One region of the Paenibacillus beijingensis genome, then DNA from elsewhere that is predicted to be linked to it. Evidence: riboswitches for the same ligand, from Rfam matches in the RefSeq annotation. Region 1 holds a riboswitch; each other region holds the start of a gene.
What was found. Region 1 has a riboswitch for glycine ahead of gcvT (glycine cleavage system aminomethyltransferase GcvT). Riboswitches for the same ligand answer to the same signal wherever they lie in the genome.
Positions count from the first base shown of each region.

Region 2: it holds a riboswitch for glycine, as region 1 does, so the genes downstream of both, gcvT (glycine cleavage system aminomethyltransferase GcvT) here and gcvT (glycine cleavage system aminomethyltransferase GcvT) in region 1, are expected to answer to the same signal.
Region 3: it holds a riboswitch for glycine, as region 1 does, so the genes downstream of both, VN24_RS07415 (GcvT family protein) here and gcvT (glycine cleavage system aminomethyltransferase GcvT) in region 1, are expected to answer to the same signal.

Region 1 is NZ_CP011058.1:1,147,254-1,150,570, forward strand. It holds gene gcvH (glycine cleavage system protein GcvH) at 1-256, opposite strand, end outside; glycine riboswitch at 422-535, opposite strand; glycine riboswitch at 678-776, shown strand; glycine riboswitch at 780-889, shown strand; gene gcvT (glycine cleavage system aminomethyltransferase GcvT) at 1,043-2,149, shown strand; gene gcvPA (aminomethyl-transferring glycine dehydrogenase subunit GcvPA) at 2,309-3,317, shown strand, end outside.
Region 2 is NZ_CP011058.1:1,649,213-1,652,529, forward strand. It holds gene VN24_RS07455 (serine hydroxymethyltransferase) at 1-284, opposite strand, end outside; glycine riboswitch at 433-552, opposite strand; glycine riboswitch at 702-805, shown strand; glycine riboswitch at 809-915, shown strand; gene gcvT (glycine cleavage system aminomethyltransferase GcvT) at 1,023-2,132, shown strand; gene gcvPA (aminomethyl-transferring glycine dehydrogenase subunit GcvPA) at 2,138-3,317, shown strand, end outside.
Region 3 is NZ_CP011058.1:1,640,574-1,643,890, reverse strand. It holds gene lpdA (dihydrolipoyl dehydrogenase) at 1-36, shown strand, start outside; gene VN24_RS07425 (lipoate--protein ligase family protein) at 43-885, shown strand; glycine riboswitch at 1,159-1,274, shown strand; gene VN24_RS07415 (GcvT family protein) at 1,389-3,317, shown strand, end outside.

The DNA.
Region 1 (3,317 bases):
TCAGCGCTTCGTTCACTTTCGTTACTTTGCCGGTAAGCGGACTGAACAGATCGGAAACCGTTTTTACCGATTCGATCGTCCCCATCGGCTGATTCATCTCCACTTCGGCTCCGACTTCCGGGAATTCCACGAACACGATATCGCCAAGCTGGCTCTGCGCATGGTCGGTGATCCCGATCCGCACGATACTGCCGCCTGCCGCAGCCGCCCATTCATGTTCCTCCGTATAACCGAGCCCTTGTCTAATTTCGCTCATGCTTCAACATCCTCTCCGCTAAATAATTGTAGATCGCTTTTTTCGCAAAAAAAGACAGAGAACCGGCCTGATGCCATGTTGCTCTGTCCCGGGTACCTGAAAGTTTAAACCGCGATTATGCGGTCCTTACCCCTTTGGCGGCCTGTGAAGCTCTCTCCAGAGATGCGTCGGAAGGCGGTTCGTTTACCTGAGAGATTGATCGCCGGACGGCTATCCGTGCGACTTGCTCCTTCGGTGCATGCGGTTATTTTATCCGCAAGTCTCTCCCGTCATTCGTCATTCGCTGCTTATTTGATACCCTTAGCGTAAAGCAGGTCTTGATTTCATGTCAATATAGATGACAAAAATCGAGGAAAAATAAAAAAAGTTGACATAGGCATGTCCCATCATGTAAAAAGGAGTTAGATAACCGAATATGCGGATGAACGTAATGGGAGAGACTGACCGGAACATGCGGCGGCGCCGAAGGAGTAAACCTACTTAAGGTGAATCTCTCAGGCAAAAGGACCTTTACGGGACGCACCTCTGGAGAGAACGGCCTTCACGCTGCAGCGGTTTTGGAGCGGCAGACGGCGCGTCACCCAAGGGGAAACCCGCATGGGGCGGGGTAACTCTCAGGTACAAAGGACAGAGCGAAACGGGAATGACAGCAGCCGGGAGGCTGCTTGCGTTAGTCCCTTTCGCGCGTTGTCCTTTTTTGCATTTTGATTTAAGGGAGTTAATAGCGGTTCAGTTGTCCACCATACAGTTATGGAGTTTTTAATTTTGAGGAGATGGTGAGTAAAGATGGTTCAACCGCTTAAAAGAACCCCTATTTTTCCGCTTTATGCCGATTGCAAAGGGGCACGATGCATCGATTTTGGCGGCTGGGAGCTTCCCGTGCAGTTTTCCGGTATTCAAAAAGAGCATGAAGCCGTCAGACGGCAGGCCGGCTTGTTTGACGTGTCCCATATGGGCGAATTCAATGTGACCGGCCCGGAGGCGGAGACGTTTTTGCAGCGGATGACGACTAATGACGTGTCCAAGCTTTCCGACGGGCAGGCCCAATATACGCTTATGTGTCACCCGGACGGCGGCGTCGTTGACGACCTGCTTGTCTACCGGCTGACCCCCGGCTCATACATGCTTGTCGTAAACGCCTCGAACATCGACAAAGATTTTGCGTGGCTGCAGGAACATCTGATCGACGGGGTGACGCTGGAGGATGTGTCGGCCGAAACGGCGCTGATCGCGCTCCAGGGCCCCCGCGCCGCAGAGATCATGGCGAAGGCGGCCGGCGCGGATTGCGGCTCGCTGCTCCCGTTTCATTTTGTCCGGAATGTTGATGTGTGCGGCGTAGAAGCGCTCGTTTCCCGAACCGGATATACCGGTGAAGACGGATTCGAAATTTATGTCCGTTCGCAGCGGGCGCCGGAAGTATGGAAGGGACTCATGTCCGCCGGCGAACCGTTCGGACTTGTGCCGGCCGGTCTCGGCGCGCGCGACACGCTGCGGTTCGAAGCGAGGCTGCCGCTGTACGGCCAGGAGCTGTCGCCATCGATTTCGCCGCTGGAGGCCGGAGTAGGCATGTTCGTCAAGCTGGCCAAAGGGGATTTTATCGGTCGCGATGCCCTTATGAAACAGCGAGAAGAAGGACTTCCGCGCAAGCTGGTGGGCATTGAAATGGTCGACCGCGGTATCCCGCGGACGCATTACCCCGTCTATGCGGAAGACCGGCTGATCGGAGAGGTGACGACGGGCACGCAGTCTCCGACACTTAAGCGCAGCCTCGGACTTGCGCTCATCAGCGCCGAATACGCCGAAGCAGGCACGGAGGTTCAGGTCGAAATCCGCGGCAAGCGGCTGAAAGCGGTCGTCGTGAAGACGCCTTTTTACAAAAGAACCGCCAATTAAGATGAACCGATAACCGCGCATACGGTGAAAAAAGGACTGCCGCTAGGCAAGGTGCTTCACGCTGAACCGGCAACATTGCAGGGGGACATCTCTTCCGGCAGCAGCATGGGTCTGTGCCCTGTATGGCAGCATATTAACTTTGAGCAAAGGTGGAGAACGATGAGCTATAAGCACCGTTATATTCCGATGACCGAACAGGATGAAGCCGAAATGCTGCAGACAATCGGCGCCCAAACGATCGAGGATCTGTTTCGCGATATCCCCGCTTCGATCCGCTATCGGGGAACGCTGCCGATGTCGTCCGCTCTTGACGAACAGGAACTGCTGAAGCATATGAAGGAGCTGGCGGGCCGCAATGCCGACAACGAACGGTTCATCAGCTTCCTTGGAGCCGGTCTGTACGACCATCACATTCCGGTCGTCATCAACCATATTATTTCCCGCTCCGAATTTTATACCGCCTATACGCCGTACCAGCCCGAAATCAGCCAAGGCGAGCTGCAGGCGATCTTTGAGTTCCAATCGTACATTTGCGAGCTGACCGGCATGGCGGTCGCCAACGCCAGCATGTACGACGGGGCGACGGCGCTTGCGGAAGCCGGCGCGCTTGCCTCAGCCGCCACCCGGCGCAAGCAGGTCGTCATCTCCCGCACCGTCCATCCGGAAGCGCGGGAAATTATGCATACGACGGCCCGCGGCCTCGGGCTTGAGGTCGTGGAGATCGGCTATGCCGGCGGCGTTACCGATCTGGAGCAGCTTCAGTCAGCCGTGTCGGATCAGACGGCGGCAGTTATCGTCCAGTCGCCGAATTTCTTCGGCTGCGTGGAAGATATCACCGCCATCGAGCCGATCGTTCACGCGCGCAAGGGACTGCTCGTCGTCAGCATGAATCCGATGGCGATGGGTCTGCTGGAGGCGCCAGGCCGTCTCGGCGCCGATATCGTCGTGGGCGACGCCCAGCCACTCGGCATTCCGGCGTCGCTCGGCGGGCCGACGTGCGGCTTCTTTGCCGTCGCCGAGCCGCTGATGCGCCGGATGCCGGGCCGAATCGTCGGCCAAACGGTCGACAGGGACGGCAAGCGCGGCTTCGTGCTGACGCTTCAAGCCCGCGAGCAGCATATCCGCCGCGAGAAAGCGACGTCCAACATTTGCTCCAACCAGGCGCTGC
Region 2 (3,317 bases), 500 kb from region 1:
TGCGCCCCGGAATGCGGCTGGACGTTGGCGTAGGCTGCGCCGAACAGCGCCTTGGCCCGTTCGATCGCAAGCGTTTCCGCTTCGTCCACATACTCGCAGCCTCCGTAATACCGTTTGCCGGGATAACCCTCGGCATATTTGTTCGTCAGCTCGGACCCCATCGCTTCCATGACTTCCGGACTGACAATATTCTCCGAGGCAATCAACTCCAGCGTCTTCAATTGTCTTTCGCGCTCGCGGTTAACGGCCGCATGGATATCAGGATCGTACGTTTGCAAACTCAAAAGTGCCACCTCCACATGGTGTTTCAAATGTAAAAAAAAGGACAGAGAACCGGCTTGTCGCCGTGTTCTCTGTCCGGGTACCTGAGAGTTTAAGCGGTTCTTAAACCGCTGTTACCCCTTTGGTGGCTGTTCGCTCTCTCCAGAGTTGCGTCGGATGGCGGTTCTTTTTACCTGAGAGATTAATCGTCCGGCTGGCTGGCCGTCGACTTGCTCCTTCGGTGCCTGGCGATCCTAGATTGTCCGCCCGGTCTCTCCCTGCCATCGTCATCCGCTTATTTCAAAATTGTTTGACGCACTTAGAGTAATCGACACTCCGTTTACATGTCAAGATACCTCACAATAAAATTTCGCAAATAGGAAATATATATTGACATACCCCTCGGAAGTCAGGTATTAATAAACTATATAATCATGCGGATGATGGTAACGGGAGAGATTGCCCAAGTCAGCTGACAGGGCGGCGCCGAAGGAGTAAGCCTGATGCAGGTGAATCTCTCAGGCAAAAGGACCTTTACCGGACGCGCCTCTGGAGAGAACGTTCGGAACGCGAAAGGCGTGCCCGTCGTCACCCAAGGGGAAACCCGGGCAATCATTTCAAGTTCGGGGTAACTCTCAGGTACAAAGGACAGAGCGAAGAGGAAACGGAAAGCGGCATTCACGCTGCGGACGTTCAGCCTTTTTGCTGCTGTCCTTTATTGCGTTTAATGGGTTTTCACGTTACCTGAGGAGGAGAGAAGGATGACTAAACTTAAACGAACCCCGCTTTACCCGCTCTACGCCGATTATCCCGGCGTCCGATGCATCGACTTCGGCGGCTGGGAGCTTCCCGTTCAATTCTCGGGCATTCAGAAGGAGCATGACGCCGTGCGGCAGCAGGCCGGTCTGTTCGATGTCTCCCACATGGGGGAGATCAAGGTGACCGGGCAATTCGCGGAAGCTTTCCTGCAAATGATGACGACGAACGATGTAACGAAGCTCTCGAACGGCCAGGCGCAGTACACGCTTATGTGCTATCCGGACGGAGGCGTCGTCGATGATTTGCTCGTGTACCGGCTCACGGCCGACCAGTACATGCTCGTAGTGAACGCCTCTAATATCGACAAAGACTTTGATTGGCTGCGCGAGCATCTGATCGGGGATGTTGTACTCGAGAATATCTCCGATGAGTTGGCGCTGCTCGCCCTGCAGGGTCCGAAAGCGTCCGCCATTATGGATGCGCTGGGGGCAGAGCCGGCTGTTGGCGAACTTCTTCCTTTCCATTTCACCGCCGATGTCTCCATTGCAGGCGTGAAGACGCTTGTCTCACGAACGGGCTACACCGGTGAGGACGGCTTCGAGATTTACGTACCGGCGTCTCGCGCCGCTGACGTCTGGAACGCTCTGCTCGCGGCGGGCGAACCGCTCGGGCTCGTGCTGGCAGGACTTGGCGCCAGAGACACGCTTCGCTTCGAGGCGCGCCTGCCGCTGTATGGTCAAGAGCTTTCGAATACGATTACCCCGCTTGAGGCGGGCGTCGGCTTCTTCGTGAAGCTCTCCCAAGACAACTTTATCGGCCGTGACGCACTGCTGAAACAGAAAGCCGAAGGCGTGCCGCGCAAGCTCGTCGGTATTGAGATGATCGACCGCGGCATCCCCCGTCCCCAATATCCCGTCTATGCGAACGGCAAAGTGATCGGCGAAGTGACGACGGGCACCCAATCTCCGACGCTTAAGCGCAATCTCGGCCTTGCCCTGATCGCTGCCGATTACGCCGGGCCAGGCACCGAGCTCTGGGTGGAAATACGCGGGAAACGGCTGAAGGCACAAGTCGTCAGGGCGCCATTTTATAAAAGACTTCCGAAGGAGTGAGCTTCGTGGCCAACAAACACCGCTACATCCCGATAACCGAACAGGACCAGGCCGACATGCTGAAGACGATCGGCGCACAAACGATTGAAGACCTGTTCCGCGACATACCGGAGGCGATTCGTTACCGCGGCGTCCTGCCGATGTCTCCCGCTCTCGATGAGTTCTCGCTGCTTGAGCATATGAAGGAAATGGCCGGCCGTAACGCCGATACGGATCGCTACGCCAGCTTCCTGGGCGCCGGCATCTACGATCACCATATTCCGGTCGTCATTAATCATATGATCTCCAGATCTGAATTTTATACCGCCTATACGCCGTATCAGCCCGAAATCAGTCAAGGGGAGCTTCAGGCAATCTTCGAATTCCAGTCCTATATCTGCGAGCTGACTGGGATGGCCGTCGCCAACGCCAGCATGTACGACGGCGTGACGGCGCTGTCCGAAGCCGGCGCTCTGGCGAGCGGCGCGACGAAGCGCAGGCAGCTCGTTATCTCGCGCACCGTCCACCCGGAAGCACGCGAGACCGTACGTACGATGGCCCGCGGCCTGAACCTGGAGGTTGTCGAGGTCGGCTACGCGAATGGCGTGACGGATCTTGGCGCGTTGAAGGCGGCTGTAACCGGCGATACGGCAGCCGTGCTCGTTCAATCGCCGAACTTCTTCGGCTGTGTCGAAGATATTGCCGCGATCGAGCCGATCATTCACGGCGTCAAAGGGCTGCTCGTCGTCAGCGCGAACCCGATGTCGCTAGGCCTGCTTGAACCGCCCGGCAAGCTCGGCGCCGACATTGTCGTCGGCGATGCGCAGCCGCTTGGCATCTCCCAATCGCTTGGCGGTCCGACCTGCGGCTTCTTCGCGGTCGCCGAGCCGCTGATGCGCCGGATGCCCGGCCGGATCGTCGGCCAGACGACTGATATCGACGGCAATCGCGGCTTCGTATTAACACTGCAAGCGCGGGAACAGCATATCCGACGCGAGAAAGCCACGTCGAACATCTGCTCCAATCAGGCGCTGCTCGCTCTGTGCGTCTCGATCTACCTTTCGACGATGGGCAAGGAAGGGTTGCGTGAAGCCGCTAACCTAAACTTGCAGAAAGCGCACTACGCTGCCCGCCAGTTGGCCGAGCAGCGCGGCTTCAAGCTGCCTTTTTCCGCGCCGTTCTTCAACGAATTCGTCGTTCGGCTGC
Region 3 (3,317 bases), 490 kb from region 1:
ATGCTCGGTGCGGATCTGCAGGCTTTGGGGGGGTGACCGCCAATGTGGAGATTCATTCATACCGGAAATCGTTCTCCGGCGGAGAACATGGCGATCGACGAAGCGATACTCGCCGCGCAAGAAAAGGGGCTTGTGCCGCCGACCGTCCGCTTCTACGGCTGGAACCCCGCTTCCGTGTCCATCGGCTATTTTCAGCCGAGCAAGGAGATCGACTTCGGGGCGCTTCGCGAGCGCGGCCTCGGCTTTGTCCGGCGGGCGACCGGGGGACGGGCGGTACTGCATGATAACGAGCTTACCTACAGCCTTATCGTCCCGGAGAATTATCCCGGCATCCCGGCGAGCGTAACGGAAGCTTATCGCGTGCTGAGCATGGGGCTGCTGCTCGGCTTTCGCAAGCTCGGTCTAGACGCCAGGATGACGGGACTGGACGTGCCGGCGGGCAATGGGGCCGCATCTTCCCCGGGCGGGCCGATGTCCGCGGCTTGTTTCGATTCGCCTTCCAAATACGAGCTCGTCGTCGAAGGAAGAAAAATTGCGGGCAGCGCGCAGATGCGTTCCAAGGGAGTTATCCTTCAGCACGGCTCGATCCTGCTGGAGCTAGACGTGGATACGCTGTTCGAGGTTCTCCGTTTCCGCGAGCCGTCCGACAAATGCCGAATGAAGAAGGTTTTTGAACGCAAAGCGGTGGCCATTAATTCATGCCTTCGTCATAAAGGCCTGCCGATTGCGACGATGCGGGATCTGGAGCAGTCTTTCCGGTCCGGATTCTCGGCAGGACTGGGCACAGATCTTGTTACCGGGGAGCTCACCGAATACGAGACGGATCTGGTGAGGCGCCTGGCTCAAGAGAAGTATGCCGCTGACAGCTGGAACCTGCAAAGATAATGAAACCCGGCAACGGTTCACCTAATTACGGGTCAATACCTCTCGAATGATGATATAAATAATAACGTAACGTGTTACGAAAGTTTAGACAAAGTGTGACATAATGTGATCAAATGTGACATAAGGATTGACTAGATTTAGTTTTTTAAATAAAATAAAAATATACTTAACATACTGCGAATGAAGATAATATGAAAAGCCGATCCGGCGCCGAAGGAGCAAGTCCTAAAAAAATACCTTTAGGATAATCTCTCAGGTTACTAGAATATTATCGGACGCAACTCTGGAGAGTGCCGTTTGGCCACCGAAGGGGAAACCTTTCTCGTTTATGATCCGTCTGATGGAGACGAGAAAGGAAAGCTCTCAGGTAAAAGGACAGAGAAAGGTCTCGAGGCCTTTCTCTGTCCTTTTTCTCTATTCGGATCGATTACTTCCAGGCGATATAGAGCGGAAGTGATGACCGAGCTTCACAGCCTTACTTATTCGGATAGGAGGTAATGAGTTTGCTGTCAGATCAAAAGGTGGTCATTATCGGAGCGGGAGTGGTTGGTTGCAGCACCGCGTATTTCTTGAGTCAAAAAGGAATTCGCAACATCACGGTGCTGGAACAGGGGCCGTTGTTCGAAACCGGCGGATCGACCTCCCATGCCCCAGGCTTGGTGTTTCAACTGAACGGATCCAAAACAATGACCCGGCTCGCGTCCGAAACCGTCAAATGCTTCATGAGCCTCGACCTTGACGGCCAGCCGTGTTTCTATCCGGTCGGCGGGCTCGAAGTGGCGGCCACGCCAGAACGATGGGAAGAGCTCAAGCGCAAGCGCGGACTGGCCGTCTCATGGGGGATAGAAGCTTCGCTCCTTACGCCGGAACAGTGCGCTGGACATTTTCCGCTGCTGGATCCTTCCAGAGTTTACGGAGGATTGCATGTGGCTACAGACGGAATCGCCAAACCTCTCCGTGCCGTACAGGTAATGGCCCGATATGCGAAGGAACGGGGGGCCGAGTTTTACGGAAATATCGAAGTTACCGGCATCGAGGTTGCAGATGGCCGGGTTACGGCGGTAAAAACAAACGACCGTATCTATGAAGCCGATGTTGTGCTTTGCTGCGCAGGCATGTGGGGACCAAAGATCGGCCGGATGGCGGGGGTTTCCATCCCTCTTCAGCCGATGGCGCATCAATATGCGTATACTTCCCCCTTAAAGGAATTTGCCGATGAGACGGAAGAAGTACGGCTGCCAATCCTCCGGCATCAGGACCGCTCGCTTTATTTCAGGCAAATTTTCGACGGAATCGGCATGGGCTCCTATCAGCATCGGCCCATACCTGTCGAAGTCGAACAGATCGCCCGTCACGGCGAGACGGAAGAAATGCCGTCCGTCCAGCCGTTCACTCCGGAAGATTTCGGGAACGCATGGCAGGACGCAACCCAGCTGCTTCCGGCCTTGAAGGTTGCGCCGGTCAAGCGCGCGATTAACGGACTCTTCTCCTTCACTCCGGACGAGATGCCGATCTTGGGCGAGGCCGCCAAGGTCAAAGGATTTTGGGTTGCTGAAGCGGTTTGGGTAACACATTCGGCAGGCGTCGGCAAAGCGATGGCCGAGTGGATGGTCGACGGCGTACCGGATGTTGATTTGGAAGTGTGCGACATCAATCGTTTCGATTCCTATTCCCAAAGCCCTGCTTACATCAAACAGCGTTGTTCGGAAGCGTTCGAGAAAGTTTATAACATTCACCATCCTCTGGAGCCTGCCGATTCTTGTCGCAATATGAGATTAAGTCCGTTCTACGCGAGGCAGAAAGAGCTTGGCGCACAATTTACGGAAACGAACGGGTGGGAGCAAGCGCGGTGGTACGGGGCGAACGACGCAATGGCAGCCGGACGAGCAAATAACATCCCGGAGCGCGCCGGATGGGAAGCCCGGTATTGGTCGCGGGCTGCAGGCGCAGAACATCTTATTGCACTTGAACAGGCGGCGATGTTTGATCTTACGGCTTTGAAGAAGCGCGGCCGGTTGACCGGCGAAGGAGCAGCGGAATTTTTGCGGATGCTTACAACCGGTTTCTCGCAAAACCGCCCGGGCTACGCTTCCTCAGCACTCATGCTGAATGAAAGAGGAGGCATTAAAGGGGACCTTAACGCGGTTTGTTTGTCCGATACCGACTTTTTCTTCACGGTCAAAGGAGCGGTGGAATGGGATTGGGTTCAGAGACAGCTTCGGCAGTCGCCTTTCGCATCGTCCGTTCGGATCGAGGATCTGAGCTCGGGTACGTGCACAATAGGGATTCTCGGACCAATGGCCGCCGACATCATGCAAGCGGCAGACCGCACTGCCTTTAATCCCGGCAGGTGGATTCCGGGTCAGGCGCGGGAGCTGCACATCGATACAGTGCCGGTAATGGTCGTTTACCTCCCGACGTTCGGACTTCCC